One region of the Actinopolymorpha singaporensis genome, then DNA from elsewhere that is predicted to be linked to it. Evidence: riboswitches for the same ligand, from Rfam matches in the RefSeq annotation. Region 1 holds a riboswitch; each other region holds the start of a gene.
What was found. A riboswitch is a leader RNA that binds a small molecule or an ion and turns the genes downstream of it on or off. The one in region 1 is predicted to bind cyclic di-AMP.
Positions count from the first base shown of each region.

Region 2: linked by a shared signal. The riboswitch ahead of BLU27_RS23040 (LysM peptidoglycan-binding domain-containing protein) and the one ahead of BLU27_RS03895 (C40 family peptidase) in region 1 are both predicted to bind cyclic di-AMP.
Region 3: linked by a shared signal. The riboswitch ahead of BLU27_RS24020 (C40 family peptidase) and the one ahead of BLU27_RS03895 (C40 family peptidase) in region 1 are both predicted to bind cyclic di-AMP.

Region 1 covers NZ_LT629732.1:841,924-852,388, forward strand. Annotated here, with positions in the region: gene BLU27_RS03870 (helix-turn-helix transcriptional regulator) at 1-495, shown strand, start outside; gene BLU27_RS03875 (WD40/YVTN/BNR-like repeat-containing protein) at 534-1,649, shown strand; gene BLU27_RS03880 (MoaD/ThiS family protein) at 1,658-1,942, shown strand; gene BLU27_RS03885 (class I SAM-dependent methyltransferase) at 1,950-2,645, opposite strand; gene BLU27_RS03890 (DoxX family protein) at 2,686-3,108, opposite strand; gene BLU27_RS03895 (C40 family peptidase) at 3,343-4,473, opposite strand; cyclic di-AMP (ydaO/yuaA leader) riboswitch at 4,482-4,640, opposite strand; gene BLU27_RS29470 (hypothetical protein) at 5,154-5,309, shown strand; gene BLU27_RS03905 (alpha/beta hydrolase) at 5,444-6,211, shown strand; gene BLU27_RS03910 (ABC transporter substrate-binding protein) at 6,216-7,562, opposite strand; gene BLU27_RS03915 (carbohydrate ABC transporter permease) at 7,582-7,974, opposite strand; gene BLU27_RS03920 (VOC family protein) at 8,323-8,694, shown strand; gene BLU27_RS03925 (Gfo/Idh/MocA family protein) at 8,917-9,960, shown strand; gene BLU27_RS03930 (aldo/keto reductase) at 10,045-10,465, shown strand, end outside.
Region 2 covers NZ_LT629732.1:5,128,412-5,138,876, reverse strand. Annotated here, with positions in the region: gene BLU27_RS23060 (TldD/PmbA family protein) at 1-661, opposite strand, end outside; gene BLU27_RS23055 (glycoside hydrolase family 130 protein) at 780-1,877, opposite strand; gene BLU27_RS23050 (anti-sigma factor) at 1,946-2,809, opposite strand; gene sigK (ECF RNA polymerase sigma factor SigK) at 2,806-3,408, opposite strand; gene BLU27_RS23040 (LysM peptidoglycan-binding domain-containing protein) at 3,522-4,196, opposite strand; cyclic di-AMP (ydaO/yuaA leader) riboswitch at 4,202-4,351, opposite strand; gene BLU27_RS23035 (metallophosphoesterase family protein) at 4,826-5,983, shown strand; gene BLU27_RS23030 (AAA family ATPase) at 5,980-8,901, shown strand; gene BLU27_RS23025 (GNAT family N-acetyltransferase) at 8,932-9,420, shown strand; gene BLU27_RS23020 (response regulator) at 9,442-10,116, opposite strand; gene BLU27_RS23015 (sensor histidine kinase) at 10,113-10,465, opposite strand, start outside.
Region 3 covers NZ_LT629732.1:5,357,095-5,367,559, forward strand. Annotated here, with positions in the region: gene BLU27_RS24000 (UdgX family uracil-DNA binding protein) at 1-657, shown strand, start outside; gene BLU27_RS24005 (glycosyltransferase family 4 protein) at 1,185-2,330, opposite strand; gene BLU27_RS24010 (M48 family metallopeptidase) at 2,425-3,696, opposite strand; gene BLU27_RS24015 (hypothetical protein) at 4,088-5,494, opposite strand; gene BLU27_RS24020 (C40 family peptidase) at 5,591-6,622, opposite strand; cyclic di-AMP (ydaO/yuaA leader) riboswitch at 6,633-6,792, opposite strand; gene BLU27_RS30010 (hypothetical protein) at 7,003-7,317, opposite strand; gene BLU27_RS24030 (NYN domain-containing protein) at 7,580-8,902, opposite strand; gene BLU27_RS24035 (phosphotransferase) at 8,990-9,730, shown strand; gene BLU27_RS24040 (class I SAM-dependent methyltransferase) at 9,844-10,465, shown strand, end outside.

The sequences.
Region 1 (10,465 bases):
CTCGCCACCGAGCCGCCGCGGCCGGTGAGCCGGCCCGGTGGTGACCGGCACGGCGGCGTGGTCACCGGTGTGGCCCATCTCAGCCCTGTCGCGATGGCCGCGCTGGGCGGTTCCGCCGCGGTCTACGTCGGCGTGTTCTCCCGCCGCGCCCCGCGCGGTACGCCGGTGAGCGGCGCCCTGCTCGACGACGGCGGCGGCTTCGTCCTCACCCGCATCCCGCCGGGCAGTTACTGGCTGCTCGCCGCCGCGTTGCCCGGACGGGCCGACCCGCTCGGACAACTCCTTCCCGAGCAGGGCGTCAGCGGCCACTCACCAGGGCCGGTCCGGGTGGCGCCGACCGGGCCCCCGGTGCGACGCGACGTCCACCTCGACCTCACGCCGTCCTGGTCCGCGCCCGTGGTCGTGGCGCTGCCCCCGCTGGCCTGCAGAAGCGCAAGATTGGAGAAGACAGCGGCCGGTCGGACCGCTAGCTTGGCCTCGGGGTACGCAGGGTAGACAGTTCAGCGGCTCGGCCCGCGACGAAGGAGCACACAGTGAGCGGCGTACGCGTTCTGGTCGGCACCCGCAAGGGCGCCTTCATCCTCACCTCCGACGGCCGGCGCGAAGACTGGGACGTCAGCGGTCCGCACTTCCCAGGGTGGGAGACCTACCACGTGAAGGGGTCGCCCGCCGATCCCGACCGGCTGTACGCCTCGCAGACCAGCGGCTGGTTCGGCCAGGTGATCCAGCGTTCCGACGACGGCGGGAAGACCTGGCAGCCGGCCGGCAACAACTTCAGCTACGACGGCACGCCCGGCACCCACCAGTGGTACGACGGGACCCCGCACCCCTGGGAGTTCGCCCGGGTGTGGCACCTCGAGCCCTCCCCGACCGACCCCGAGACCGTCTACGCCGGCGTCGAGGACGCCGCGTTGTTCCGCAGCACAGACGGCGGCCAGACCTGGGGTGAGCTGTCCGGGCTGCGCGGGCACGGATCCGGCCCACACTGGCAGCCCGGCGCCGGCGGTATGTGCCTGCACACGGTCCTGCTCCACCCCACCGACCCCGATCGGATCTTCGTGGCGATCTCCGCCGCCGGGGCGTTCCGCACCGACAACGGCGGAAAGACCTGGCAGCCGATCAACCGCGGCCTGAAATCCGAGGGCATCCCGGACCCGGACGCCGAGGTCGGGCACTGCGTCCACCGCCTCGCCATGCACCCGTCACGGCCGGACGTGCTGTTCATGCAGAAGCACTGGGACGTCATGCGCAGTGACGACGCCGGCGACTCCTGGCACGAGATCAGCGGCAACCTGCCGACCGACTTCGGCTTCCCGATCGACGTCCACGCGCACGAGCCCGACACCATCTACGTCGTCCCGATCACCAGCGACTCCCACCACTTCCCGCCCGAGGGAAAGCTGCGCGTCTACCGCAGCCGCACCGGAGGCAACGACTGGGAGCCGCTGTCCAGGGGCCTCCCGCAGAGCCACTGCTACGTCAACGTCCTGCGGGACGCGATGGCAGTCGACTCGCTGGACTCATGCGGCATCTACTTCGGTACGACCGGCGGCCAGGTCTACGCCTCGGCCGACGCCGGCGACAGCTGGGCGCCGATCGTGCGCGACCTCCCGGCGGTCCTGTCCGTCGAAGTCCAGACGCTGCCATGATCCGCGTCGTGCTCCCCGCACACCTGCGCACCCTGTCGGGAGCGGACCGCGAGGTGCAGCTGGAGGTGCCCGGCGAGCCGACACAGGCGCTGGTGCTGGACGCCCTGGAGGCCCGCTACCCGATGCTGCGTGGCACGATCCGCGACCCGAAGACGCGACGTCGGCGCGCGTTCGTCCGCTTCTTCGCCTGCCAGCAGGACCTCTCCCACGACGACCCCGACAAGCCGTTGCCCGGCGAGGTGGCCGACGGCGCCGAGCCGTTCCTGGTGGTCGGCGCCATGGCGGGCGGCTGAGCTTCGGTCAGGTCGTCGTGGCGGGGACGGCGCGTACCCACGTTCCGTCGTCGGTGAGGTAGGCGTCCACCCGCAACCCCACCTCGGCCAGCGCCTGCTCGAACTGCTCCGTGGACAGCGGCCGGGACAGGAACGTCTGCGTCCACACCGCGTCGGGAAAGGCGTACTCGAAATGCACCGAGTTGACGCCGGGGCCGACTGGTTCGGACGAGAGGACCCTGGCCACCCCGTCACCTACCTTGCGCTCCCGGGGCACCACGTCGTGCCAGTCGCTGCCCTCACGCTGGATCAGCACGCATCCCCCGGCCGCGAGATGGTCCAGGCAGGTACGCAGCATTCCCCGGCGGACGTCCTCCGAGCCGGCGTGCACCAGGAACGACGCGAGCAGTACGACGTCGAAGTGTTCGCCGAGGTCCAGCGTCTCGATCGGGCTGAGCACGGTGCGCGCGCCCCGGACGCGTTCCAGCATCTCCGGGGACTCGTCGACGGCGGTCACCGTGAAGCCGCGCTCGAGCAGGGGGTGGGTCATCCGGCCGACGCCGCAGCCGAGTTCGAGGATCGTGGCGCCGGCCGGCACGGACCGGGCGATGAGGTCGGGAGAGTCGTCCACCGGGATCCTGCTGTACAGCTCCACCGCGCAGCCGTCCGGTGTGATCGCCCCCGGGCCAGTGCCGTGGTAACCCTCGCGCCGTCGTACTTCCATCCGGCCCACTCCCTCTCGCTCGGTCGCGTCCCTCGTTCGATCAACGACGCAACCTGGCGAGTAGCTCCCTGGTGTCCGCCCATCGCGCCCGTGCGACCAACCCGAGAAGGGCACCCAGGGCCACGGTGAGGATCGCCACCGCGGCCATACCCGGTATCAGGAACAGGTTGGTGAGCGTGGCGCAGACCATCAGCCCCACCAGAGCGATCGCGGCGGGTCCACAAAGTCGCGGAACCAGCAGGCCGATCGCGCCGGCGAGCTCACACGCGCCGGTGAGGTAGCGGAACCACTGGCCGAACCCGATGGCCTCGAAACCCTCCACCTGCGCAGGGTCGCCGGACAGTTTTGTGAACGCCGCGGACAGGAACACCGCCGCGAGCAGGACCTGAAGGACCCAGAGGGCGACGGTGAGTGCGCGAGAGCGGTGCGGCGCGTCGGTCGTCCGGACTTCGTGCGTGGCCATGAGACGTGCTCCCCTTCGGGCGGCCCGGGCGTGGCCGGGCGGTACGAACGTGTCGGTGTATGGACCGTCCACGTCGCCCGAAGTCATCGGTGACGCACCAGATGCACATCGCGGAGTGACCGGAGGAGAACCGAACGCGGATGTTGCTGGACAGCACGACAGGCGCTGACGCCAGCGGGGGGTTCCGGCATCAACGCCTGTCGTGGTTCGGGGGGGCGCGGAGAGGTGCGCGGCCTAGCCGGGCCGCACCGCTCCGGCGTAGGGCATGTATTCCATCTTGATGTACTCGACGGACTTACCCGGGCGCGGCGCGTGGATGACCATGCCGTTGCCCGCGTAGATGCCCACGTGGTGACGGTCGCTGTAGAAGAGCACCAGGTCACCGATCCGCAGCTGGGACTTGGAGATCTTGGTGGAGATGGCGTACTGCGAACGCGAGGAGTGCGGCAGGGAAACGCCCGCTGCTCCCCACGCGCCCATGGTGAGGCCGGAGCAGTCCCAGCTGTTGGGGCCGGCCGCACCGAAGACGTACGGCTCACCGAGCTGGGCCTTGGCGAACGCCAACGCGGTCGCGCCGCGGCCGCTGGAGGGCGCGGGAGCGGGAGCAGGTGCGGGACCCGGGTTGGACGGGGGGCCGGACTTCGGCGTGGTGCGGCTGCCACCGCCGGTGCTGCGCGTCGAACGAGCCGCCGCCTTCTCCCGCGCGGCCTGCTCGCGGGCGGCCTTCTCGCGGGCCGCGCGCTCGGCGGCCTCGATGCGCCGCTTCTGCTCGGCGGTCAGGCGATCGAGCAGGGCCTTCGCCTCGGCAGCGTTGCGGAGCGCGGTCTTCCGGCGGGCGTCGGCCTGGCTCTTGGCCTCGCGGTAGCTCGCGAGCTCCGCCGACCGGGCCGCACGCTGCTCGGCGAGCCGCTTCTGGCTTTCCTGCAGCTGCCGGAGCATGTCGCCCTGCTGGGCGTCGACGACCTTGACCGTGCGCATCCTGGCCAGGTATTCGTCCGGGTTCTTCGACACCGCGAGCTGAGCGGTCATGTCGACGTTGCCGGCGCGGTACTGGGCAGCGGCGAACTGTCCGATGTCGCCACGCAGAGCGCTCACGCGCTGCTGCTGGCGGGTGACGTCGGCGTCGAGGCTGCGCACCCGGCGGTTGATGGCCGTCATCTTGTCACCCAGCTCGTTGGCCTGCTCGGTGACCTTCTCGGCCTTCGCGTACAGCTCGTTGACCTGCTGGCGGACCTCACCGATGCTTCGCGTCGACGGCTCGGCGTAGCTGCTCGAACCGGGGAGCGCGACCAGAGCGGCCAGGGTCGCCGTGGTGGTGCCGACGACGAACAACGCGCGCCCTGACCGGGCCCTGCGGGTTGTCACAGGCGGTGCCTTTCTTCCTCAACGCCTACCGGGTGAGCTGACGGGTTCGGGCCGGGAAGTTGCCCTACGGCGGGTCCGGCGGTCAACGTGCGACCGTCGCGCCTGCCGATTCACCCCAGAAAACACGTGGTTCCCCGGCTCCCCGCAGGACTGATCCACGGTGGATCAACCCAACAGGGACTAAGCGAGACATCTGCGTCGACCCGGACGGCCGACTCAAACTGGACAGATATCTGATGGAGACCATAGTGACCAGTCCGTGATCAATCAACACCGGCACCCCTGAGAAGTTGTCCGGGAATTCGGCATCTCGCAAGGTTTGTTCCCGCTACGCGGGATCACCTCGGCATACGGGCTGGTCACAGCGTTGCGCAGAGGTTCAGCCGGGCGGAGGCACAGTGCGCACGCCCGACCGCGGTCGGCGGTGGAAAGCCGGAACGCGACCTCGCACGGACGCGCCACCTCACCATCACGAGTACGCAGGACGTCGGGCGGTCGGGGTTCCCGGCCGGATCGGCACACACAGCCGCTGCAACGGCAGGTCGCCCGCGTAATGATCACAGTCTGGAAACGAAGTCCGGACACAAGCCCGGAAGGCGGCTACGCTGCAGCACCGAAATTCCGGTACGGATCGCTAAGCTAGCCGACCGGTGACCCCCTAGAAAGATGAGGCTGTAACTGTGATCATCCTCGGCATCATCCTCACGATCCTGGGCTTCGCCCTGGGAATCTCGATCCTCTCGACCATCGGCATCATCCTGCTGGTCATCGGAGTGGTGCTGTTCATCCTGGGCGCCATCGGACGTCCGGTCGGCGGCCGGAAGGTCTGGTTCTGACCCGAATCAATCTGTGAGCCAACCGGCTCTCCCGGCAGTAGCTGGGCGACCGGGTTCGGCCGTTGCGCTGGCAGCCTTCCTTCGGGAAGGCTGCCAGCGACGTGTTTTCCGGCCACAGTGAAGGAGCTCCGCCGATGGCGTTGATGCGTTGCGACTTCTTCTCCGAGGCACTGGAGCTCAGCACCTCGATGACGGTGATCCTGCCGCAGGAGACGAGCACCCAGATCGGGATGTCCGGCGCCGCGCGCGCGGGCGGTGCCCCTGTGCTCTACCTGCTGCACGGCCTCAGTGACGACGACACCATCTGGCTGCGGCGTACGTCCATCGAACGCTACGTCTCCACGCTCGGCCTCGCGGTCGTCATGCCTGCAGTGCACCGCAGCTTCTACGCCGACGAGGCGCACGGCAACCGTTACTGGACTTTCCTGTCGGAGGAGCTTCCCTCCCTCGTCGACCACTTCTTCAAGGTGTCCACCCGTCGCCAGGACACGTTCGTCGCGGGCCTGTCGATGGGCGGGTACGGCGCCGTCAAGTGGGCCTTGCGCCAGCCGGAACGCTTCGCGGCGGCGGCCAGTCTCTCCGGGGCGCTCGACGTGGCCAACCCCGGTATGCGGCAAGGCCGGCCCGAACTCATGGACCGGGTCTTCGGCGAAGATGTCCGCGGCACCGACAACGACCTGCTGTGGCTGCTGGAGCAGGCCGCGAAGTCGGGCCGACAACTACCGGCTCTGCACGTGTCGTGTGGCACCGAGGATCACCTGCTGGCCCACAACCACGCGTTCGTCGACACCGCCCGCCGCCTGGACGTACCCGTCACGGTGGAGTACGAGCCCGGCGAGCACGAGTGGGGCCTGTGGGACCGCAAGATCCAGGACGTGCTCCGCTGGTTGCCGCTGTCCTGACGGCCTACTTGTAGTGCCTGGTGTAGCTCTCCTCGATCAGGTCGGCCCGCGACTGCAGCTGCTTCTGCAGCCGGCCGAAGACCGCCCCCACCGACACGGTGGGGGAGTACAGCTTCTGCAGGCCGACGTCCATCATGTAACCGGCGTTGGAAACCAGGGGACGAACGAGGTCCTGCGGCTTGGTCTTCGGTAGTTGCCGAAGCGCCGTGGAGAACTTGTCGTCCTGCCTGGTCAGCGCCACCAGCTTGGGATCGCTCTGAGCCGCCTTCACCACCGGCATGTAACCGCTGGCCATCGTCCACTGTGCAGACTTGGCCGGCTGCGCGAGGAAACGCAGGAACGCGAACGCAGCCTGCTTGCGCTCGGCCGGGGCATTCCGCAGGATCCCGAACCCGCTGCCCCCGGTGGGGCAGCCGAACCTACCCTCGTGCTCGGGCAGGAAACCGGTGCCGATCTCGAAGCCTCCGGCCTTGGCCAGCTCTGAGGTGTTCTTCAGGCTGCCGGTGCTGAGCACGGTGCATGCCGTGACGCCTTGACCGAAGTCGATGTCCGGCGTCTGGGAGAGGTAGGCGGCGCGGTCCGTGCGGATGAAGTCGACCATCCACCTGCCGGCAGCCAGCGCCGGCTCGTCACCGATGCTGATGTCCAGGCCCCTGGAGAAGTTGCCGCCCCACGCCCAGACGTTGTTCTGGAAGTACCAGCTGGCGTAGGTGCCGCCCATGGCGAACGCCCGCGGCGCGCCTTCCCTGCCCTTCACCTTCATCATCGCCGGCGCCCACTCACGGAACTCCTCCCAGCTGCGGGGCGCTCGCGCGGGGAGTCCGGCCCGGGCGAAGATCTGCTTGTAGTAGAAGAGCGGCGTGCTGCGGGCGAACGGGATCCACCAGGTCCTGCCCTGGACCGTGCCTTCCTGAATGAACTGGTCTATGTAGGTGTGCGGGCCGAGGCGGTCGTCGAAGTAGGAGTTCAACGGCTCCAGCGCGTCGGCCAGGTGCATCTTGCGCCAGGTGATCTCGGAGAACACCGCGAGGTCGGGAATCTGCCGGGCGATGATCGCCGCCGCGACCTTCTGCATCGTCTGCTCGTAGCTGCCCTGGAACTGCGCCTCGACGAAGACGTCGCGCTGGGACTGGTTGAACTCGTCGATCAGCTTCTGCAGTGCCTCCTGCAGGATCCCGCCGAAGGAGTGCCAGGCGACGATGTGGGTGCGCCTGCGGGACTCCCGCGGCGTGGCGCCGGTGACCTGGGTGTACTCACCCCCGCCGCAGCCGGCGAGCGCGCCGACGCCCACTCCGCCGAGCGCGGCCAGGAATCCTCGGCGACTCCACCGCGGCATGTCGTTCCCCGTCATGCTTCTCCTCATGCCGCCGTCAACCCTTCGTTGCGCCCTGGGTGAGCCCTGCGACGATCTGCGGCTGCGCGAAGAAGAACACCACCAGCGGCGGCAGGACGACGGACACCGTCGCCGCCATCACCGCACCCCAGTTGGTGAAATCCTCTACGTTCTTCAGCATCAGCAGCCCGACCGGCAGCGTGCGCATCGAGTCGGTGTTCGTGGCGACCATCGGCCAGATGAAGTCGTTCCACTTCTCGACCAGCGCGATGACGACGACGGTCACGACCATCGGACGCGACATCGGCAGGATGATGCTCCACAGGATCCGCAGGTGACCGGCGCCGTCCACCTTGGCCGCCTCGCTCACCTCGCCCGGCAGCGTCATCATGTGCTGGCGCAGCAGGAACATCGCGAACACGCTGCCCACGCCGGGGATGGCCAGCCCGGCGTAGGTGTTGACCCAGCCGAGGTTGGCGATCGTGAGGTAGTTGGGCAGCAGGACGACCCGCGCCGGGCACCATCATCGCACCCAGGAAGATCAGGAACACGAGGTTCTTGGCCGGGAAGCGCAGATAGGCGAAGGCGTACGACGACAGCACCGCGACGCAGATCTGGATCAGCTCACCGGCCAGGGTACGACCCGAGACTCCAGCACACACAGGGATCCGCGGCCGTGAAGATGGTGGCAGGCGGTAGGCTATGGGTTGCGGAACGTATGCGCAACTGGTTCACGCGCAACATCCAGGTGTCGGTGCTTCCTGCCAGGATTGAGCGCATGCTCGACCATCTCTCGATCCAGTGCGCTGACGTCCTGGCCAGCGCCGCGTTCTACGACGCCGTCCTCGCTCCACTGGGCGGCTCCCGGCTGCTCGACCTCGGACCGGTCCTCGGCTACGGAGTCGCACCGTCGCCGAGCTTCTGGCTGGGGCCACGTGGCAACGACTCCGGTTTCGCCGAAACCCACATCGCGTTCACCGCGGCCGACCGGGCAGCGGTGCGGGCGTTCTTCGACGCCGCCGTGGCGGCCGGAGCGCAGGTGCTGTACAAGCCCCGCGTGTGGCCGGAATACCACGCCACCTACTACGCGGCGTTCGTCCGTGATCCCGACGGGAACAACGTCGAGGCGGTCTGCCACGCGCCCGAGTGAGCGGGGCCACGCCGCAAGCCGGCCTTGCCCTCGCAGATTCCGGTGAATGCTGCACCCAGTGCTGCGGCCAAGGCCGCGTTGCCCGGGCCCGTGACCGGCTGGCCGCGGCGCTGCGGCCGGTCCGCTGACCGTGGGACGCACTGCGGCCGGTCCGCTGACCGACGGCGGCGATCCGGCCGGCAGGACTCCCGGCCGCCGCGGTCGGCGTGGAATGGTGGACGCATGACGAGCACCGACTCCCGTACGACCAAGCCGTTGAAGTTCGCCGCCGTCGGTCTCGACCACGGTCACATCCTCGGACTCGTGCACGGCCTGATCGGGGCAGGTGCGGAGTGCGTCGGCCTGTGGAGCGAGACCGACACCCCCCACACGGCGGCGCTGGCCGAGCGGGCACCGCGGATTCCCCGCGTTGCCGAGGCGGACGAGCTCCTCACCGACCCCGACATCTCCCTGATCGTCACCGCCGCCGTCCCCGCGCGCCGGGCCGGGATCGCGGTCGCCGCCATGCGCAACGGCAAGGACGTGGTGGCGGACAAACCGGGCGCCATCACCCTCGACCAGCTTGCCGAGGTGAGGACTGCGGTGGCCGAGACCGGACGCTTCTGGTCGGTGGCATTCTCTGAGCGCACCGCGTCCAGGGCGACCGTGCGCGCGCGCCGGCTGATCGAGGAGGGCGCGATCGGCCAGGTCGTCCAGACCATGGGAACCGGCCCGCACCACCTGCGGCCGCACACCCGCCCGTCGTGGACGTTCGACCCCGGGCTGGCCGGCGGGATCCTCGCCGACATCGCCTCCCACCAGGTCGACCAGTTCCTCTACCTCACCGGCTCGACCAGCGCCGAGGTCGTGTCGTCGACGGTCGGCAACTTCGCCCACCCTGAGTACCCCGAGTTCGAGGACTTCGGCGAGGTCGTACTGCGCAGCCCGCACGCACACGGCTACGCCCGGGTCGACTGGTACACCCCCGACGGCCTCGGTGTCTGGGGCGACGGGCGGCTCACCGTGCTCGGCACCGAGGGCTACATCGAGGTACGCAAGAACATCGACCTGCTCGGCCGGCCGGGCGGAGACCACCTCTTCCTGGTGAACGGCAAGGGCACGCAGTACCTCGAGAGCGACGACGTCGAGCTGCCGTACTTCCCGGCCATCCTCGACGACGTCGTACGACGTGGCGACACGGCGATCCCCCAGGAGCTGGTCTTCACCGCGACCGAGCTGGCACTGACCGCCCAGGCCAACGCCACCCGGGTCGGCTGCCTGGGCTGAGCAGCTGATTGATCGGTCTGGGTGCTCAAACTCAGCGGATTCTGCTGTTGGACGACTGGCCACCCGACTCACAGGATGGAAAGCATGGAATTCACTCACCTCGGTCGTACCGGCCTCAAGGTCAGCCGCCTCTGCCTGGGCACGATGAACTTCGGGCCGCACACGTCGGAGGCTGACTCGCACGCGATCATGGACGCCGCACACGACAAGGGCGTCAACTTCTTCGACACCGCCAACGTCTACGGCGGCGTGGAGAACAAGGGCCACACGGAGCAGATCGTCGGCAACTGGTTCGCCCAGGGTGGCGGCCGCCGCGAACGCACCGTGCTGGCCACCAAGGTGTACGGCGACATGGGCGACTGGCCGAACGAGGGCCGGCTGTCTGCGCTGAACCTCCGTCGCGCGCTCGACGCCAGCCTCAAGCGGCTGCAGACGGACTACATCGACCTGTACCAGTTCCACCACGTCGACCGCGAGACGCCGTGGGAGGAGATCTGGCAGGCCC
Region 2 (10,465 bases), 2.1 Mb from region 1:
GGTCGGTGAGGTATTCGTACCCGCGGCCGACCGGCGGCGCGAGGACCCGCATCGAGTCGAACCGGCCGGAACCGGGATCGGTGCCGTAGGCCTCGACGTCGGGATTGAGCCGGACCCGCTGCTGGGTGGTCACCGTGCCGTGGCTGTCGGCGTAGAACTTCTGCTCCTTCACCTGCCGCAGCGTCGCGCCGACGTGGGCGACCCCGGTGCCGGCGAGGAGCCGCCGGCTCCAGTCGGCCAGCCGTTCCACCTTGTCGGCGGTGGGGACCGTGAACGGGTCGAGGTCGTAGGCCGAGACCCAGGTGACGTCACCGTGCACCGGCTCGGGCGCGAGCTCGATGCGCTCGGCGTTCATCCCGGCGGCGACCCGCGCCACCTCGACGGCGCGCTCGGCGACCCGCGCCGCCTCCTCCGGAGTGAGCACGACGCTCGCGGCGAAGCCCCACGTCCCCTCGTGGACGACGCGGACCGCGAACCCGGTGTCCTCGCCGTCGGTGCTGCCCTGCAACTGGGCGTCACGCAGGGAGAGGTTCTGCGTCCGGATCCGCTCGAGCCGGAAGTCGGCATGCTCGGCGCCCAGCTCGCGGGCGCGGGCGAGGGCGGCGTCGGCGAGCGTGCGGAGCGGAAGGCTGAGGAAGTCCTGATCGATCTTCTGCGGCACGCGCCCGAGCCTAGGGCATGCCACCGACACCTGGCCGTCCAATATCCCGGCGGGTCCCGGCGGGATCCGGGAGCCCGCACCAGCCCGGACTGGGCCGTACGGGTCTGGGCGTACGGGTCTAGGCCGTACGGTCGGCGCGGTCGAGCCTGGCGACCCCGATCCGGGCGTCGGCCATGCCGTAGAAGACGTAGGTGCGGCCGGCGATCGTCTCCACCGCCGTGGGGAAGACGACGTTGGCGACGGTGCCGGTGCGCTCGTCGTCGGTCTCCGGCGTGAGCAGCGGCTCCGGTGTGCGGGCGAGCACCCGGGTGACGTCCAGCGCGTCCAGCAGCATCGCGCCGGCGCCGTAGGTGACCCGCTGGGTGCTCGGGTCCCAGCCGGGCGGGATATGGCCGGTGACTCCGTGGTGGATCACCAGCCAGCCTTCCTCGACCCGCATCGGCGGCGGCCCGGCGCCGATCTTCAGCTCCTCGTAGGGAAACTCCGGCTGGGCCACCTGGCGGTGGTCGTGCAGATGGGTGAGCGCGCGGATGTCCTGCTCGACCGCGGCCGCCGAGACGTACGACACCCAGATGCTCGGGCGGTCGTCGTCGATGCCGGCGGGCAGGTGGACGCCCTCACCGGGACGGAACCAGCCGAGGTCCCACATCGGGCGGTGCAGCATGGCGTAGCAGGGCTCGCCGTCAGGCCCGGGCACCGGCTCGGGAAAGAACACCGCGTCCTTGTTGGGGAAGAGGTTGAGGTCGGTGTCCAGGTCGGGTTGGTACTCGAAGTGCACCGGGCCCAGCCGCCGCCAGGTGGTGAGGTCGTCGGAGACGGCGATGGCCAGCTTGGGGCCGATCGGGCCGTACGCGACGTAGGTCATCACGTGCACGCCCAGCTCGGGCACCCAGGTGACCCGCGGGTCCTCCACGCCGGCGTTGTTGAGGCCGCGCTCCCAGCCCTCGTCGGGTGCCAGCACGACACCACGTCGATCGACACTCACGGGTACGCCGTCGACGCAGTTGACCTCCGCGAGTCCCACCCGCGACACGTTGCCGGCCGCCACCATGCGCGGCAGCAGGTGCAGCCTCCCGTCGGGGGTGTGCCCACTGGCGGGATTGAGGACGCCTTCACTTTCCAGCTCGTTGTCCGGCTCCGGCGTCATCACCACACCGAGCCTGGTGAGGGTGTAAGGAACCTGGGCGTACGAAACCTCTGTCGCCTGTGTGCTCAACGGATCGGCCCTCCCGAGATTGCCCCGCCGAACCTTAGCGTGAGCGTATCCGGGGGCACCGACAGGCGTCAGGCGAGCGGGACGGCCGCGACCGGAGTGGTCGTCGGCGCCTTCGACCCGCCCATCGGCTCCACCGAGATGCCGAACGCGTTGGCGCCGTCGACACCGGACAGAACCTCGCTGACCCGCCCGGACCCGGTGACGTCGACGACTCCGGCGGAGCGGGCGTTGTCTCCGGAGATGAACCAGAGCTGGTACGTGCGGTTCCGCGGCGGCTGGGACAGTCCGTCGAGAAGGACGACGGCCTGGTCGAGCTGGTGCGACACCACGACGGTGACCTGCCCTCCGCCGCGGACGCCGCCGCGCACGGTACGCGAGTCGGGGGCGGCCAGGACGGTCTCTATCCGCTGGCGTTCCTGGACTGCCCGGGTGGCTCGCTGCTGGGCCTGTTCGTACTGCACGACGCCCGCACCGACCCCGATGCCGGCGAGGACGACCAGTGCGGCGGCCAGGGCGAGCAGGCTCCGGCGGTAAGGCAGCCGGCCGCGGTGTCCGGCGGCTCCCGGTTGCCGAAGCCCATCGGGCGCGGCCGCGGCGCTGCCGGGGGTCGCGGGATCGGCGTTCCGGCCATTGTGTGCGGCGGTGGTACGCCGGCCACCGGCGCCGGGAGCCGCCTCCTGCCCGGTGGTCCGGATCGCGGCGAGAACCCTGTCGCGCAGCTGCTCCGGAGGCTCGGTGGCGGTCGCCGCGGCGAGCTCGGCCGCGACGGCACCCAGCTGGCGTACCTCCTCCCGGCAGGTCGCGCAGGTGGCCAGGTGCGCCTCGAACTCGCGCAGCTCCGGCTCGGGCAGCGCGTCGAGTACGTACGGCGGAGCCAGCGAGTGGAGGTCGGGCCGGTCGGGCTGCTCGGCCACGCCGGAGGCGGTCGTCATCGCGGCGCCCCCAGCTCCACGCCGCCGATGCAGTCGCGGAGCCGGACCAGCCCGTCCCGCATGCGTGTCTTGACCGTGGCCAGGTTGGCGCCGAGGTGCTCGGCGACCTCGCGGTAGTTGTACCCCACGTAGTAGGCGAGGGTCACCGCCTGCCGCTGGAGGTCGGTGAGGGAACCCAGACAGCGGCGGACCTGCTCCTGCTCCAGGCTCGCCGTCACCTCCTCGACCACCTGGTCGTAGGAGGGGGAGTTGTCGCCGGCCGCGGCCCGGCGTTCGCGGTCGGTGGACGCCTGCTCGGACCGGACGCGGTCGACGGCCCGGCGGTGGGCCAGCGTGGCCGCCCACGTGCGTACCGAGCCGCGGGACGGGTCGAACCGGGACGCCGTACGCCAGATCTCGACGAACACCTCCTGGCTCACCTCCTCCGCGTGCGAGGGGTTGCGCAGCACGCGGCGGACGACGCCGAACACCTGCGGGGCCAGCAGGTCGTACAGCGCGCCGAAGGCCTCCTCGTCGCCCCGGGCCACCCGGGGGACGAGGTCGCCGGCGGTCGGCGACGGGTCACCGACCGGTCGCGGTGGTCTGGGCGCCTCGTTCATCGGGTCCATCTTCGCGTGCACCGCCGACCGTGATGCGGAGGGGGCCGACAGGACGGACGAACGCCCCGACCGCCGCAGCAGTCGGGGCGTTCACCTTGGTGAAGCGGTCAGGCTCAGCCGAGGCGGAGCCGCTCGTTCGGGAAGATCAGGTTGGGGTTGCTCCCGACCAGCTTCCGGTTGAGCTTCCACAGCGCCCGCCAGCCGCCGTCGACACCCTGCGCCTGCGCGATGGTCGACAGGGTGTCGCCCGGACGGACGACGTACCTGGCGCCGGTGGCCGCGTGCCGGGAGTGCGTGGACCTGGCCACGATCTTCGGCCGGGAGGTGCCACGCGAGGAGCGGGTGCTGTGCTGCTTGCGCTCCTGCGTCTGGGCGCGCGTGTTCGGGCTGCCGCCCTTGTCGCCGGAGCCGAGGCCGAGCTTGGCCGAGCATGCAGGCCAGGCGTTCCAGCCCTGCACCTTCAGGACCTTCTCGGCGATGGCGATCTGCTGCCACTTGCTGGCGTAGTCGGCGCGGGAGGCGTACTTGCCGCCACCGAAGCCGGTCCAGGTCGAACGGGTGAACTGCAGGCCGCCGTAGAAGCCGTTGCCGGTGTTGATGTGCCAGTTGCCGCTGCTCTCGCACTGGGCGAGGCGCTCCCACGTGTCGGTGCTGGCGGCGTGGGCCGGAGCGGCCATTCCGACCACGGGGACGGCGGCGGCGATACCGGTGACGGCGGCGGTCTGCGTGACGCGCTTGGCGACGGTCTTCGAACGACTGGCGCCGCGGTGCTTTGCCTGATAGGCCATGAGATCGGTTCCCTCCCGTCGCCTGCGGAGTTAGCTGTCGGATTCGGGCGAGAGGAAGTGCCCGGCCGCCGAGGCGGCTTCACCCCAGGACCCGTCACCGGGTCCGTATGTGGTTCCTCCGTCTCCGCCCGATGGAAGTACCGGGTCTGACGACACCGCCGGGCGGAGCTAGGCGAAGCGGGTCGTAGCCGCCCCCCTGTCGGCGCGACCGGCAATGACTGTACGACGTGATCGTTTCGTTGCCAACCTGATCCAGAGGATTCACCGAAGTCGCGACCGTCCTTTGTTTACCACGATGAAGTGGGTGCGACCCGGCCGACGATGACCCGACGACGAGCTGACGATGCCGTCCGCGCGCCGGCCGAGATTGCTGCGACAGAAGGCAAAACCGCTGGTGACGGGGTTGCAGGCGATGGTGTGACGGCCATGACGACTGCGGTTGCTTGGCCGGTGACCGGCCCGCCGCGCCAGGCTGTGCGAGCGGTCGGCGACGCGGTCTTACCAGGTCCGCGGCGCGCCGGAATTTCTCGCTGTGGTTGACGAAGAACGGCTCCGAGGGCGCGGGCTTTCGTCGTCTCCGCGTGGCGAACGGGTGTTCGGGCGCGGGTCTCGCTAGCGTTCGGGACACGATGCCCGACACCACCATCAGGTTCCTGCACTCCGGCGACTGGCAGCTCGGGATGATGCGCCGGTTCCTCGGCCCGGAGGCGCAGGCTCGTTACGGCCAGGCGCGCGTCGACGCGATCGAACGCATCGGCGCGGTGGCCGCCCGTACCTCCGCGGCGTTCGTCGTGGTGGCCGGTGACGTGTTCGACGCCAACCAGGTCGACCGGAAGGTCGTGTTGCGGGCGTGCGAGGCGCTGCGGGCCCTCACCTGCCCGGTCTATCTGCTGCCGGGCAACCACGACTCGCTGGAGCCGGGTTCGGTGTGGGCGAGCCCGATGCTGGCCGCGCACCTGCCGTCCCACGTCGAGGTGCTGCGCGACTCCGACCCCCGCACGCCCGCTCCTGGTGTCGAGGTGGTCGGTGCCCCGTGGCGTACCCGCCGGCCACTGCGCGACCCGGTGGCAGACGTGCTCGACGCCGACCCGCCCGCGGAGGGCGTGGTGCGGGTCCTCGTCGGCCACGGCCAGACGGACAGCCTCGCCCCGGACGTCGGCGAGCCGGCTCTGGTACGCCTGCGGACGCTGGAGGAGGCGCTCGCCGCCGGCCGGATCCACTACGCCGCGCTGGGCGACCGGCACTCGCGTACGTCCGTCGGCGAGTCGGGCCGGATCTGGTACGCCGGCACTCCGGAGCCGACGCGCCCAGAGGAGGAACACCCCGGTGACGTGCTCCTGGTCGAGCTGTCCACCGGCCCGGGAGGCTCCACCTGCACCGTCAGCCCTGAACGCGTGGGCACCTGGCGGCTGCTCTCCCGGGTGGTCGAGGTGGACGGCGACAGCTCCCTCGACGCGCTCGACCGCTGGCTGGGCGAGCAGCCGGACAAGGCGCGCACCGTCGTACGCCTCGGCGTCCGCGGCGCGCTGTCCGTCGCCGGGCTGACGCGGCTGGAGGTGCTGCTGGACGCGCAGACCGAGGTGTACGCCGCGATCCAGCGATGGCGCCGGAACTGGGACGTCGGCGTTCTGCCCGACGACCAGATGCTGGACGACCTACCGGTGACCGGGCCGGCCCGGGCCGCGCTGGAGGAGTTGCGGCTCACCGTCGCCAGCGGCAGCGACGACGCGGGCGAGGCCGCCGACGCACTCGCGCTGCTGCACCGGCTGGCCGGGGGAGCGGCATGAGGCTGCACCGGCTGACGTTGCGCGACTTCCGCGGGGTGGCCGCGCGCGACCTGGACTTCGACGAGGCCGGCGTCACCGTCGTACTCGGCGACAACGAGACCGGCAAGTCCAGCATCCTGGAGGCGCTCAGCCTGCTGTTCGAGCTGCCGGACGACTCCAAGGCGGCGAAGCTGCGCGCGGTCCAGCCGGCCGGACGTGACGTACCCAGCGAGGTCGCCGCGGAGCTGACCCTCGGCGGGCAGCGGGTGCACTACCGCAAGCGGTGGTTCCGTCAGCGGCTCACCGAGCTTCGGGTCGATCCGGGCGGGCACACCTGGACCGGGCGGGAGGCGCACGACGAGGCCGCGAGGCTGTTCGCCGCGTACGTTGACCAGAGCCTGTGGGCGGCGCTGGTGGTGGGCCAGGAACACGCGCTCGCCGTGCCGGCTGCCGGTTCGGTGGCGGCGGTGCTCACCGCACTGGACGAGTCCGCCGGTGGTGAGGTCGACCACGGCGCGTCGGTGCCGCTGGTGGCGGCTGTCGAACGCGAGTACCAGCGGTACTTCACCCGGACCGGCCGGCCCAGCGGCGACTACGCCGAGGCGATCAGCCGGCGCGACCAGGAACGCGTGCGGGTGGAGGACGCACAGGCACGGCTGGTCGAGGTCGAGCAGGACGTCGGCCGAGCCGAACGCCTGACCCGCGACCGGGCCACGATGAGTGCCCGGTTGCGCGAGCAGGAGGCCCGGGTCGCGGAGCTTTCCGACCGCAGGCAGGCCGCGGACGAGCTCGTCGGTCAGGTCGAACGCCTGCGCCGCGACGCCGAGTTCGCCGCCGCGCAGGCCGAGGCTGCCCGCGCGGAGGCCGAACGCCGGACCGCCCTGGTCGCCGAGGCGAAGGAGCGCGACCGCGCGGCGACCGAGGCGGAGGAGGTACGGCTGCGTTCGGCCGCCGCTCTGCGGGTCGCCGAGCAGGAGTGGGAACACGCCACCGCGGCACTTCGGGTAGCCAGGGACGAGCAGGCCGCACGGCGGGCGGAGGTCCGCCGGCTCGACGCGCACCTGTCCAGGCTGCGTGACCGCTCCGACCTGGCCGATCTGGAAGAGCGGCTCGCCGCGGTGGAGGAGGCCCGCGAACAGGAACGCCGGGCCGCCGCCGCACTGGAGCGCGCGAACGTCGACGAGGCCGCGCTGGAGGCCGCCGAATCCGCGCACGTGGACGTGCTCGCCGCCCGGGCGGCGCTGGCCGCGGGTGCGCCGGCGATGGTGGTCCGCCGGCTCGGTGACGCCGGTGTGGAGCTGTCCGGCGTACCCCTCGAGGAGGCCCACCGGGAGGTGACGGTCGACCGGGACACCACCGTCAGCGTTCCGGGCGTGGTCGAGGTGACCGTACGACCGGGTACGGGCGCGGCCGAACTCGCCGCCGCCACCGCCAGTGCCGAGGACGCCGAGCGGCGGCTTCTCGCGGAGCTGGGCCTTCCGGACATCGGCGCGGTCCGGCAGGCGGCCAGGGCCAGGGCCGAGGCCGAGCGCGCCCTGACCGTCGCTCGCGAGGACCTCACCCGCCGACTGGAGGGACGCACGTTCGCCGACCTGGTTGCCGCCCGCGACCAGCTGCTGGCCAGGGTCACCGACGACGGGCGTCTCGACGACCCTGCGGGTGACAGGGCCGACGGTGACAGGGCCGACGGTGACAGGGCCGACGGTGACAGGGCCGACGGTGCTGGGGGCGACGACGACTCTGGTGGCGACGTGTGGGGAAACCGCGCGGAGGGGGCCGCCACGCTCTTCGACGCAGAGCCGTTGCCTGTCCAGAAATCCCTTCCTCGGAAGAGATCCCTGCCTGCGAGGAAATCCCCGGCCAAGGAAACACTGGCTGTCAACGAGCCCTTGCCGGCCGAGGAGCCCTTGCCGGCCGAGACTCCGAGGTCTGTCAAGGAGACCTTGACGGCAGGCGAGCCGTTGCCCCGCACGCAGGAGCGCACCCGGGAGGCGCTCGCCCGTGCACAGGCCGAGGACGTCGCCGCGGCAGAGGCGCTGGCCCGCGCGGAGGCCGCCGAGGCAGGCGTTCGTACGGCGTTCGAGGCCGCGCGGGACGAGGCGACCGAGGCCCGCGTACGCGCCGAGCAGGCGGCCGAACGCCGTGCCGACATCCGCGACGCGCTGGACCGCGACCGTGCCCGGCAGGGCGACGAGCTCCTCACCGCCGCGCTGGACAAGGCGGTGCAGGAGGCGGCCGCGATCGCCGCGGATCTCGCCGGGGCGGAGGAGGCGGTCTCGCGCAGCGGAGCCGGCCGGCTCGGTGAGCAGTTGGCGGAGGCGACGACGCTGCGCGCGCAGCTGGCCGAGCAGGTCGAACACCTGCAGGACGAGCTCAGCCGGGTCGAGGGCGCGCTGGAACGCGCCGGCGCGCAGGGCCTGGCCACCGCCGCCGAGCGGGCCCGGGCCGAACTCGCCCACGCCGAGGAGCACCACGCCACGCTCGAACGCCGCGCGCTGGCGGCCGCGCGGTTGCGGGAGACGCTCGAACGCCACCGTGCTGAGGCCCGTCTCCGGTACGCCGCACCGCTACGGGAACGCATCGAGACGCTCGGCCGGGTGGTGCACGGACCGTCGTTCGGTGTCGGCCTGGGCGCCGACCTGGAGGTGGAGGCCCGCACGGTCGACGGGATCCGGCTTCCGGTGTCGTCACTGTCCACCGGCGCCCGCGAACAGCTCGCCACCCTGGTGCGGCTCGCCATCGCCGGCCTCACCGCCACCGACGGCAGCGGCGTCCCGGTGGTGCTCGACGACGCCCTCGGCTGGTCCGACCCAGGCCGGCTGCAGGCGATGGGCGCGCTGCTGGCCCGCGCCGGTGCCACCGGTCAGGTGATCCTGCTGACCTCGGCGCCGGACCGGTACGTCGGGACGGTCCCCGGCGCCCGGGTGGTGCGGATCTAGGCGCGCCGGACGGCCCCCTAGGCTGACCGGGTGAACGACGCGGTTCGGCTGGTCCGGGTGACCGAGCCCCACAAGTCCGTCCTCGCCAACCTGTTGCAGCTCTACCTGTACGACTTCAGCTCCCTCAGGGACGTCGAGCTGTCCACGCACGGGACGTACTCCTACCGCTACCTCGACCACTACTTCGTCGAGGCCGGCCGCGAGCCGCTGTTCATCCTGGTGGGTGACCGGCTGGCCGGGTTCGCGCTGGTGCGGCACGTGGACGGGGTGAACCTCCTCGCGGAGTTCTTCGTCGTCGCGAAGCACCGCCGGCTCGGGGTCGGCCGGTCGGCGGCGCACGCGTTGTTCCGCCGTTACCCGGGCGAGTGGAGCCTCGAGTACTACGACGCGAACGCGGCCGCCCGGCAGTTCTGGCCCGACGTGGTGCGGGCGGTGGCGACCGGCGAGGTCGGCCGGCGGCGGATCGGGCCGCCCGAAACAGACCTGCCGGCCACGCAGTTGACGTTCACGGTCGGCTGACGAAACCACCTCCGGCACCGGTCAGCCGACCCAGCGGTAGCGACGTTCGGGTCGGCCGGTCGCCTGGTAGCGCAGCGTGATCTCGGCATGTCCGGTCTCGTTCAGGTGCTCGAGGTACCGCCTCGCACTCACCCGCGAGATGCCCACCTGGTCGGCACATTCCGCGGCGGAAAGCCCGGCGTCGGCGGCGCGGAGAGCCCGCTCGACCAGTGCGGCCGTCTCCGCACTCTGCCCCTTGGGCAACGCGGTCGCGGTCATCCGTGAGGTGGCGCTGGCAAGCATGCGGTCCACGTCTGTCTGGTCCTGAACCGCGGCGAGCGACAGTCCCGCCCGCTGCGCAGCATAGCGCTCCAGGCGGCGCCGAAGGTCGTCGAAACCGAACGGCTTCAGCAGGTAGTTGACCGCTCCCTGCCGGACCGACGTACGGATCGCGGCGGCCTCCTTGGCGGCCGAGATCACCAGCATGTCGCAGTCGTGCCCGGCGACCCTTAGCTGGTTGATCACGTCGAGGCCGTGGATGTCGGGAAGGTAGAGATCGAGCAGTACCAGGTCGGGGCGGAGCCGGGCAGCCATGGCGATGGCCTCCCGGCCGGTGTGGGCCACGCCGACGACGGTGAAGCCGGGCACTCTGGCGACGAAGTTGTCGTGGATCCGTGCGACTCGGTAGTCGTCGTCGACGACGAGTACGCCGATCATGGGGCCGCTCCTTCGGTCATGCCGATGGTGTGCATGGTGCTGTCCGCACGCTGACCGATCGACAGGCGAGCAGTGAACCTGGCGCCGTCGGTGGTGTTCGTCACCGCGATCTCTCCGCCGCGGCGTACGCAGATGCGCCGCGTCAACGCCAGCCCGATGCCTCGCTCACCGGCCTTCGCGGCCTTGGTGGTGAACCCGTGCGAGAACACCTCCTGCGCCAGGTCCGGTGCCACGCCCGGGCCGGAGTCCTGCACGACGATCTCCACGCTCGACGCGTCCTGCAGGACCTCGAGCTCGACCCAGGCGGGTTCTGCGCCTCCGGCGGCGTCGGCCGCGGCGTCCAGAGCAT
Region 3 (10,465 bases), 1.9 Mb from region 1:
GACCACGTACCCGACTCCACCGACGTGGCCGAGCTGCGCGCCGCCGCGAAGACCTGCCAGGGCTGCGACCTCTATCGCGACGCCACCCAGACCGTGTTCGGCGCCGGCGACCCGCACGCCAGGGTGATGCTGGTCGGCGAGCAGCCAGGTGACGTCGAGGACCGGCGGGGTGAGCCGTTCGTCGGCCCCGCGGGTGGCGTGCTCGAACGCGCGCTCGCCGACGCCGACATCGACCGGCGGCACACGTACGTCACGAACGCGGTGAAGCACTTCAAGTTCACCCCCGCCGAGCGGGGCAAGCGGAGGTTGCACAAGACTCCCGGGCAAACCGAGATCGTCGCCTGCCGGCCATGGCTGGTCGCCGAACTCGCTGCCGTACGCCCGCTGGTGCTGGTCTGCCTCGGCGCGACGGCCGCGAAGGCGGTGCTGGGGCCGGAGTTCAGAGTGAGCAGGCAACGTGGCCAGGTGCTGCCGGCGCCTGGGGCCCTGGCGGAGGCCGAAGACCGCGAGCGCTCCGCGGCCGGTTCCTCAGCGGGCGCCGGGCCCGCCGTCGTCGCGACCATCCACCCGTCGGCGGTCCTGCGCGCCCGCGACCGTGACGACATGTACGCCGGGCTGGTCGACGACCTTCGGGTCGTCGCCCGCGAGCTCGCCTGACGGCACCTTCTCGACCGGAGGCTGGGGGTCGCCCGCCGGCACGGGGTCGCCGACCGGAGGCTGGGGGTCGCCCGCCGGCACGGGGTCGCCCGCCGGCTCGAGGTCGCCCGCCGGCACGGAGCAGGTCGGGGGCTCGGCCGGCCCCAGAAGCGGTCGCGGCCCGACCCCCACCGTCCGCCCCGCCTCGATCTCGTCCTTGAGCGCGAACATCGCCGACTTCACCGCAACGGCGAACTCCCGCCGCACCCGCGCCAGCCGCCGCCCGGGCAACTGCCCGCGTGCCGGATCGACCCGCAGGAACACGTGCACGACGGTGCCGTCCCGACAGGGCTCCAGCCACAGTTCGGCGGTGCCGGTGAACTCGCCCCGGACGTACCACCGCATCCCCTCAGCGCCCCGGTCGTGGTACGGGTCGAGCCGCACCGACGGCCAGCAGGCACGCCAGAACTCCGCAGCTGTCAGCCGCCGCGCCAGGCGTGCCGGCTCGGCCACGACGAACGTGTCGTCGGCAAGGTCGACCAGGGACATCAGGCACCTGCGCCGGGGTAACCCAGCAGACCGCGCAGCCGCGCCACCGACGCGTCCCACGTCCAGCACTCCCGCACCCACGCACGACCCCGCTCACCCATCGCGCGCGCGGCGACCGGGTCGCCGAGCAGCGTGACGACCTTCGCCGCCACCGCCACCGGGTTGTACGGATCCACGACGTAACCGGTCTCCCCGTGGCGTACGGCGTCCGGAGCACCGCCGGAGTCGCCGACGACCACCGGCAGGCCGCTCGCCTGCGCCTCCAGGAACACGATCCCGAGCCCCTCCGGCTCCAGGCCGGCCAGGCGGGTGCGGCAGGGCATCGCGAACACGTCGCCGGCGTCGAAGTACGGCGGGATGTCGATCCACGGCACCGCACCCGCGAAGACGACGTTCTCGCGTACGCCGGCCTCCTCGGCCAGCCGCTCCAGGTCGCCGCGGTAGGGACCGTCGCCGACGACCAGCAGCGTCGCCCCCGGCACCTCGCGCAGCACGTGTGGCCAGGCCGTGATCAACGTGTCCTGGCCCTTGCGCTCGGTGAGTCGCGCCACACACACCACGACCGGCCGGTCGGCGGGAAGGCCCAGCCGCTTGCGGACCACCTCCCCGCCGGTGCCCGGCCGGAACGTCTCCGTGTCCACCCCCGGAGTGAGTCGGGTCATCCGGGCCGCGTCCTCGGGGGCGAGCCCGCGCGCCAGCACCGAGCGGGTGTACTCCCCCAGGTAGGTGAGGGAGTCGGTGGAACGCCCGATCCGGCGGAACAGCCCGCGCGGCCCCGGCACCCTCGCCCACCACGTCTCGTGGCCGTGGGTCAGCCCCACGATCCGCTTCGCCCCGGCCCGGCGCAGCGTCGGCGCGAGCAGGCCGAGCGGCGCGGCGGCGCCGAACAGCACCCGGTCGCAGCCTTCCGAACGCAGCACCCGGGTCGTACGCCGGGCAAGTCCCGGTGTCGGCAGCAGCGTCGAGGTGCGGTCGCGGATCACCGGGAACGGCAGAGTCGCGTCGTACTCCCTGCCACCGGCCATCGACGCGGTGTAGACCACCACCTCCGACGGCGGCATCCGCTGGCACAGGGCGAGCACGAACGCCTCGATACCTCCCTGCCGGGTCGGGAAGTCGTTCGTCACCACCAGAGTGCGGGCCACGGGGACCGACCCTATCCGGCACCCGGGCGGCGGCCGGTACTCACTCGGCGCTCACCCGCTGGTCTCTCGGTTGGCCGTCGGTCGTCATCGATGGTCACTCGGTGGTGGCCATCGCGGGCACGGCCGGCAGGCCGTGGCGCCGGGACCAGGACCGGATCAGCGCGATCCGCTCCGGCGCGGTGGGGTGGGTGGCGTAGAACACGTACAGCACCGGCGCGGGAGTCAGGTCACTGCGGTTGGACACCGCGAGCCAGCGCTGCACCTCCGCGTACCCTCGCGGGTCCCGGGTCAGGTCGAGCGCGTGCACGTCCGCGCTGGCCTCTATCCGCCGGGAGATCGCGTTCTGCAGCGGCAGACTGGCCTGTATGCCGATCGCGGTGAGGGCGATGACGAGCGCCACCACCCTCGGGTCTGCGGCCGACCCGACCCCGGCCCGTCGGCGCAGCCGGGCCGAGTCCAGCAACAGCGCGAGTGCGACCATCCCGCACGCCACCCCGACCGCGCCCACCACGGTTCCGCGCAGTACGTCGTTGTGCTTGGCGTGCCCGAGTTCGTGCGCGACGATCAGCCGCACCTGGTCCGGCGTGGCGTCCGCCAGCAGCGTGTCGTACACCACGATCCGGCGGGTGGAGCCGAACCCCGAGACGTAGGCGTTGAGCCGGGTGGTGCGCCGGGACTCGTCGGCGACCAGGACGTCGTCCACGGGTACGTGGTCACGGGCGGCCAGGTCCAGCAGCGACGAGCGAAGCTGCCCGGGCGGCATGGGGGTGAAGTGGTTGTAGAGGGGTTCGACCAGGACGGGATAGACGAACGATCCCATCACCACCATCCCCGCACCGATCGCCGAGCCCAGCGCCCACCACCAGCGGGGAAACCTCCGGACCAGGGCCAGCATGCCGACCAGCAGCGCGGCGGTGACCGCGAACGTCAGCCCGGAGGCGATCGCGGTGTCCCCCGCCCAGCCGGCGAAGCTCTGCGTGGACACCCCGCTGTCCCGGCGAACGATCTCCAACCACAGGTCGAACGGCAGCACCAGGACCCGTATCGCCAGTGTCACCGCGAACGTCCCCAGGAGCGCCCGGAGCCACCACCGTCGTACGCGGGGCAGCAGGGCGCCGGCGAGCCGGGCGCCGGTCCGGGTCAGGCCGAGCCATGCCGAGACCACCAGCCCGGCCGCTCCGGTGAGGTACGCGGGTGCGCGCACCAGCTGCTGGAACGCCACGCTGCTGGCGATCTCGGCCTTGTCGAAGTCCTCGGTCAGCGGCGCGGTCGACGTCGGCAGCAGGGCACTCGTACGAGCCCACGGGCTCCACGGAGTGGTGATCAGGACCAGCAGGACGAGTCCGGCCAGCAGTGCCACCAGCACGGCCGTCGCCGACCGTCTGTCAATCCCGGGTTGACATCCTGGCCGGTCTTCGGGCCGACACTCCGGTCGACGTTTCGGTCGGCGCCCCGGTGGGCGTTCCGGGTGAAAACCGTCCGCCTGGTGACGCGCGGCACGTCGGCCGCGCCCGATCTCTCGTGGGTGTACGGAATCCGGCCTGGGCACGGAATCCCGTAGCCGCACGCTCCCCCGTCGACGCACGTTCCCCCCAACGCACGCTTCGAGCCCGGCCGGCTACGGCCCTACGGCCCGCGGTCTCGCCACAATCCTCACCCCGTTGCCGTCGGTCCGCCGGTCAATCGGCCAGTCGGAAACCGCTCGGTCGCCAAACCAGTCCGTCTGTACGCCAGTCCGTCGTTCGTCGGTCGGTCGGTCAGTCGTCGCTGCGTTCGCGCACGTAGGCGCGCCAGCCCTGCACGAATCGCTCGGAGGAGGTGCCGAGGACGCGCCGATAGACGCGTTCCTGGTCGACCTTGGTCCTGGCGCCGTCCATCGCGACGTAGAACCGCAGCAGCTTTGCCCGGTCCCAGCGTTGCGCGATGTAGCGGCACGCCGTCCACGCCGACTCGTACGCCTCGTCGAGTGCCCTGGCCCGTGGGTCGAACTCCGTGCCCCCAGGCAGCGCGTCCGGAGGCCCCCGGCGGCGCACGTCGCTCAGGAACTCGTGAGCGATCACCTCAGCCGGCAGCCCGGAGCGGTGGAAGCCCACGTAGTCGGCGAAGCCTTCCGAGAGCCACACCGGCATGCCGCTCACGGTGGCGTGTGCCGCGACGTGAGTCGCCTCATGGGTCAGAACCACGAGCCGGCCGAGGCTGCCGATCCGGTCGAACGTGTGCGGGTTGACCACAATGTGCGAGGCGAGGGCCGGATCGGGCCGCCCGACGGAGGTCGTCACGGCCGCCACCGCGGTCTGGGTGTGTGAGCCGACCCCGATCAGTCGTTCCATCTGCGCCTGGCTGGGCGGCACCAGGACGACGATGTACTGGTCCCAACTGCTCCCCCACACCTCCGACACCCGCCGTACGGCAAGATCGGCGGTTCGGGCGAAGCGGCGAAGCTGGTCCAGGTGGCCTGAGCCCGCCACCATGCTGTGCTCACCGTGGACGACCTCGATCCGTTCGGTCATCCACAGTGGCAGGGACGAATCGGTTCCCTGTCCTTCCCGGTCGCCGGCGACGTAGCCGACCCCGTCCCGGTCGACGAACGCCATCCGCAGCGTGGTCCTCCATGGCTGGGTGTCGCCGCTCGCGAGGCGGAAGGACAGTTCGACCGAGGCGACCCAGGCGGAGGGACCAAGCGCGGCCCGCCGGGCAGGAGTGAGCCCCCGCGAGTCGACGACCGGTGTGCCGAACCGCACCTGGCGCACCCGCATCCGCTGCAGGTTGTCGAAGAGGTCGGCGGCTGTGGCGGCGTAGGAACCGGCCCGTGGATCGACCGTGGCGAGGTACGCGCGCCGGTCGTTCGCCCGGATCGCGGCGCTTTGGCGGGCGAGCAGTTCCCCGGCCACCGCGACACGCTGGGCAGTGAGGTGCCCACCCCGGGCGGCGACCGTGGGCCGGACCTCCGGGATGGAGCCGCCGGCCGGGTACGGGGCGCCGACGGAGTTCATCAGTGCGCCGGCCGCGGACGGAACGGCCGATCCGGTGGCCACTGCCACAGCGGACGCGAACGCTCCGGACACCAGCAGAACGCCGGCGACGAGAACGGCGAGGGCCTGCCCGACGAACCGTCGGCGCCGAGCGGCCCGACGGCGTACCCGCTGCGGAGAGTCGCCGATCACACCCGCATCGTACGGAAAATGGTCGCCGCCTATCCTGCTGAACGAGGAGAGGCGGCGAGTGAACAGCTTTGGGCCGGCAGGAAACAGTGTGGGAGCTTATCCGGGCCGCACGGCGCCGGCGTACGGCATGTAGCGCATCGGGAGGTATTCGACGCCCTTGCCGGGGCGGGGAGCGTGGATGACCATGCCGTTTCCGGCGTACAGGCCCACGTGGTGCCGGTCGGAGTAGAAGAGCACCAGGTCACCGGGCTGCAGCTGCGAACGGGACACCTTGGCCGACATGGCGTACTGCGACCTGGAGGAGTGCGGAAGGGACACCCCCGCCTGCCGCCAGGCCATCATCGTCAGACCGGAACAGTCCCAACTGCTCGGGCCCGCGGCGCCGAAGACGTAGGGCTCTCCCAACTGGGCACGGGCGAATGCGAGGGCGGTGGCGCCCCGGCCGCTGCCGGACGGAAGCGGAACGCGCTCCTGGCTGCGGGAGGACCGCTGTGCGGCCTGCTCGCGGGCCTGGTCGGCAGCCTGCACCCGGCGCCGCTCGGCGGCGGTGAGCCGGTCGAGGACGGCCTTGGCCTTGGCGACGTTGGCGTCGGCCTGCTTTTTGCGGGCCTTCGCGGCGTCGCGGGCCTCGCGAAGGCGGGTCAGCTCCGCCTGACGGGCCGCCTTCTGCTCCGACAGGCGCTTCTGCTCCGACTGCAGCTGCTTGAGGAGATCGTCCTGCTGGCCCGCGAACGCCTGCGCGGTGCTCATCTGGGCGATGTATTCCTTCGGATCCTGGGCGACCAGGAGCTGCACCGTGCTGTCGACGGCACCCGCACGGTATTCGGTGGCGGCGAACTGGCCGATCTGGCCACGCAGCGAGTCCAGGCGCTTCTGCTGCCGGGCCACGTCCACGTCGAGCTTGCCGACGCGGCGGTCGATTACCTTCGTCTGGTCGTTCAGCTCGTTGGCCTGCTCGGCGGCCTTCTCCGCCTGCGCGTAGAGGTCGTCGACCTGCTTGCGAACCTGGCCGATGTCGCGGCGGGGCTCGGCGTAACTGGCCCCGGGGACCGCGGCGATGAGCGCGACAGTGGCGGTGCCGACGGCGAGCAGCGCGCGCCCGGATGGGCAGGTGCGGCGGTTGGACATCGGGCGGTGAGCCCCTTCTCCTAGACGCCTACCGGGTCAGCTGACGGGTTCGGGCCGGGAAGCCGCCCTACGGTGGTCCAGCCGGTCCAACGTGACCGCCAGGGCCGCCGATTCACCCCGGGAAACCTGGGTCCCCGGCTCTCCTCCGGTTTGGCCGGCGGAGACTAAGCGGGTGCCCGCGTCGGCCGGGTGGCCGACTTACGCAGAACGGACACTTCGGGCGGCACTGTAGTGATCGCGCCCGAGGCTTTCAAATCCGACAGGCCCGTTGCGGAGGAGTCCACGGAAATCAGGGCACCGCGTTACCGGTCACGCCGACACGCGACAGCCGCCGATCCTGGCGATTTCCACACTCTTCGCTCCCGGCCACGTCCGGACCGTCACCGCGCGGCCTTCATCCCGTCCCGGTGTGGTGCCTCCGGCTCCGCCAGCCACGGCGGGTGCTCCGGTGACCAGAGGCCGGATTCGGCCAGCACCCGGAGGGCCTTCCGGTCCGCCTCGTCGAGCTCGAACCCCACCTCGCCGAACTCCGGCGGGGCGACTCCCGACGCCTCCAGCCACGCAGCGTCGACCGCGACCGGCTCCACCTGCGCCGGCGCCGGCCCGACGGGCTCGACGCCCACGGGCTCGATCGACGCGGGTGGCGCACCGAGAACGACCGCGACCACGCAGTCCTCGCAGTGTCGCTTCCGCACTGCGCAGCGATCGCACTGGATCCGCATGCTGCCCTCCGTCCGTCTCCCCGGCGTCCGTGCGCCCGGCACCTGGTGGCGCCTGTCTCGCGTCCGGACTCGCCGTTGCCGGAAACGTTAGACACGACCACCGACAGTGCCCTCGGACCAGCACGTGACCGGCGTCCGGACCGGCGTCCGGACCTGCGTCCGGACCGGCGTCCGGACCTGCGTCCGGACCAGACCCGAACCAGACCCGAACCAGGTCCCCTGGGCGGTACCACGGTCAGCGCGCGAGCAGGCGCACCAACGCGTCGGAGGCGACCGGACGCGCGCCGGAGCGGCGTACCCCGTCCACGATCTCCCGATCGCTCGACACGACCACGACAGGACGCCCCTCGGGCTCGGCCGCCACCAGCTGGCGGATCACGTCGTCGGCGCTGATCCCGGCCGGGCTGAACCGGACCCGCACGCCTCTCGGCGTGTTCAGCGGCGGCGGCACGGCGAGCTTCGCCCCGTCGAAGACGCAGGTCACCTCGGCGCCGGTGCGGGCCGCCACGCCGCCGAGCGCGGTCACCAACCGGGTCCGCTGGGTCTCCAGCGGAAGAGTCGGCCAGGCCGTCTTGGTCACGTTGTAACCGTCCACGACCAGATGGACCTGGGGCACGGTGAGCAAGGTCTCGAGCGGTACGACGCCCTCCGGACCGGACGGGAGGCCGCCGACCGCCGCCTCCCTGGCCGGCACCGAGTCGGCCGGACGCGACTGCGTGGGCGGCAGTGCGAGCTCGCGGCGCAAACCCTGTGCGGCGTCGACCAGCGTGTCCAGCAGCAACCGCAGCCGGACGCTGGCCAGGTCCCGGCCCTCCCGTGCGGACCGGCGGCTGAGCTCGATCGCGGCCTCCGCGTCCGCGATGCGGGTCCGCAGGCGGCGCAGCTCGGCGTCCGCCCGGGCGGTGTCGGCCGCCGCCTCCTCCCGGGCGCGGGCGGCCAGCTCAGCCTGCCGGGCCGCCTCTTCCTCGGCAGCCCGCGCGCGCTCGCGCGCCTGGCGCAGCGTGCGCCGCAGGGTGGCGTTCTCCTCCTTCAGCGCGGCGAGCTCGTGCCGGCGCCGGTCGCGTTCCTGGCGTACTCCGGCACGCGCCTCCGCCACCTGCTCCCGCAACCGGGTCAGCGACTCCGATTCCCGCTCCCCGGCCAGCGAGGCGGTCTCGCGCTCGAGCTGGTCGAGCACCTCACCGACCACGTCCTCCCAGCCCACCGGCCGCAGGACGTACGCCGTGGCTGCCACGTCCATCGGATCGACCGCGGACGGCCGGCGCCCCTCGGCCACCGCGGCGGCGAGGTCGGGCACCAGGGTCCGGATGCGATCGGCCACCCGGGCACGGAACTCGGCGTCGGCGTCGACCGCGGCCGCGATGGGGACGGCCGCCAGCCGGGCGCGGCGGCCCGGAGCGAAGCGAGCGAACGGCCGGAGAGCGGAGGGCACCTCGTCGGCGGTCAGCTCACCGAGGGTGTCGGAGGCCATCCCGACGACCCGCTGGCGGACCGGCTCGGGCAGCGGTCGGCCCAGGTCGTCGGGCCGGTCCGGCGAGGCCGCTGCTCCGTTGCTCACGGCTGCGAGCGTATCGGCGCGCCCGCCTACTCGGGCCCGAGTCCCGGCTCGGCCGGCGGCCGGAGCAGGTCGGGCAGAATGCCCGGCATGCGACAGCTGCCGCACGGTTACACCAACCGCACCGTCGGCGACGGTTCGGTGGTGGTGAAGGAGTACGCCGGGCCGGACGCCCGGGACCGGCAGCGCCGCGAGCACCTTGTACTCGACCGGCTGGCCGGCGCGGTTCCGCTGCCGCAGTTGGTCGCCGCAGGCGGTCTCCGGCTGACGACCGGCTTCGTCGGCGGGGCGCACGGCCAGGATCTCCTCGCGCCGGAGGAGTCACCGGCCCGGGCCGCCGCCGTGCTCGCCGCCTGCGGGCGCACCCTGCGCGAGATCCACACGCTCGACCCGGCACGACTGTCCGACCTCCCGCCCCTGCCGGACACAGCGGTGACCGTTCCGCAGGCGCCCGGCGGGACAGGCGGGACGGCCGGCGGCCACACCGTCCCGGTACACGGCGACTACGGGCCGAACAACCTGCTCCTCGACCCCGCCGACCACACCGTCACCGCGGTCTTCGACTGGGAGTTCGCCCATCTCGGTTCCGCGGTCGAGGACCTGGCCTGGTGCGAGTGGATCGTCCGAACCCACCATCCCGACCGCACACCGCTGCTGGGCGAGTTCTTCGGGGCGTACGGCGGCCCGGCCCCCGGCTGGCCGACCCGGCGGGCGGTGATGGTCGCGCGGTGTCGCGCCCTGGAGGCGTTCTGCACCCGGTGGGAACCCGGCGGCGAGGGCGCTCGGCAGTGGGCCCGGCGCGCGGCCGCGACCGCGGCCTGGCGGGAGTGAGACCGGAACCGACCGGGACCGAGGTGGGGAGGAAGCCAGGAGCGGGCGACGAGCAGGCGCCCACGGCGAGGTGGCGCGGTGCGCCGGGCCGAAGCGTGGTTAACTTCGCCAGCGTGACGACGAAGGACCGCGAGAACCTGCTCTACCAGCTGCGGTACGCCATGCGAAACCCGGCGAAAGTACCCCCTTACGCCCGGCGGCTCGCCCGGGACACGGTGCTGCGCCTGCGCAACCGCGACCACGTGGACTACTACCGGGCGGTGATGAAGTCCGACGCGTCCCGCAGTGCCGAGGCCGCGGTGGGCAGCAAGTCGCACGCGCGGTGGCTGGCGCTGGGCCGGATGCAGTTCGACTACCTCGTCGAGCACGGCCTGCAGCCGAGCGACCGGATGCTGGAGATCGGCTGCGGAAACCTGCGCGCCGGCCGGCTGTTCATCGACTATCTCGACTCCGGCAACTACTACGGGATCGACATCTCCCCCGACATCCTGATCGCCGCCCAGCGAACGCTGGTCGAGGACGGCCTGCAGGCCAAGCTCCCGCACCTCACGCCGGTGCGCGACCTGAAGTTCGAGTTCCTGCCGGACGCCTACTTCAACGTCGTGCACGCACACAGCGTCTTCTCCCACTCCCCGCTTCCGGTGATCGAGGAGTGTTTCGCCCACGTGGGCCGCGTTCTGGCACCGCGCGGGTTCTTCGACTTCACCTTCGACCGCACCGAGGGGCGGGAGCACC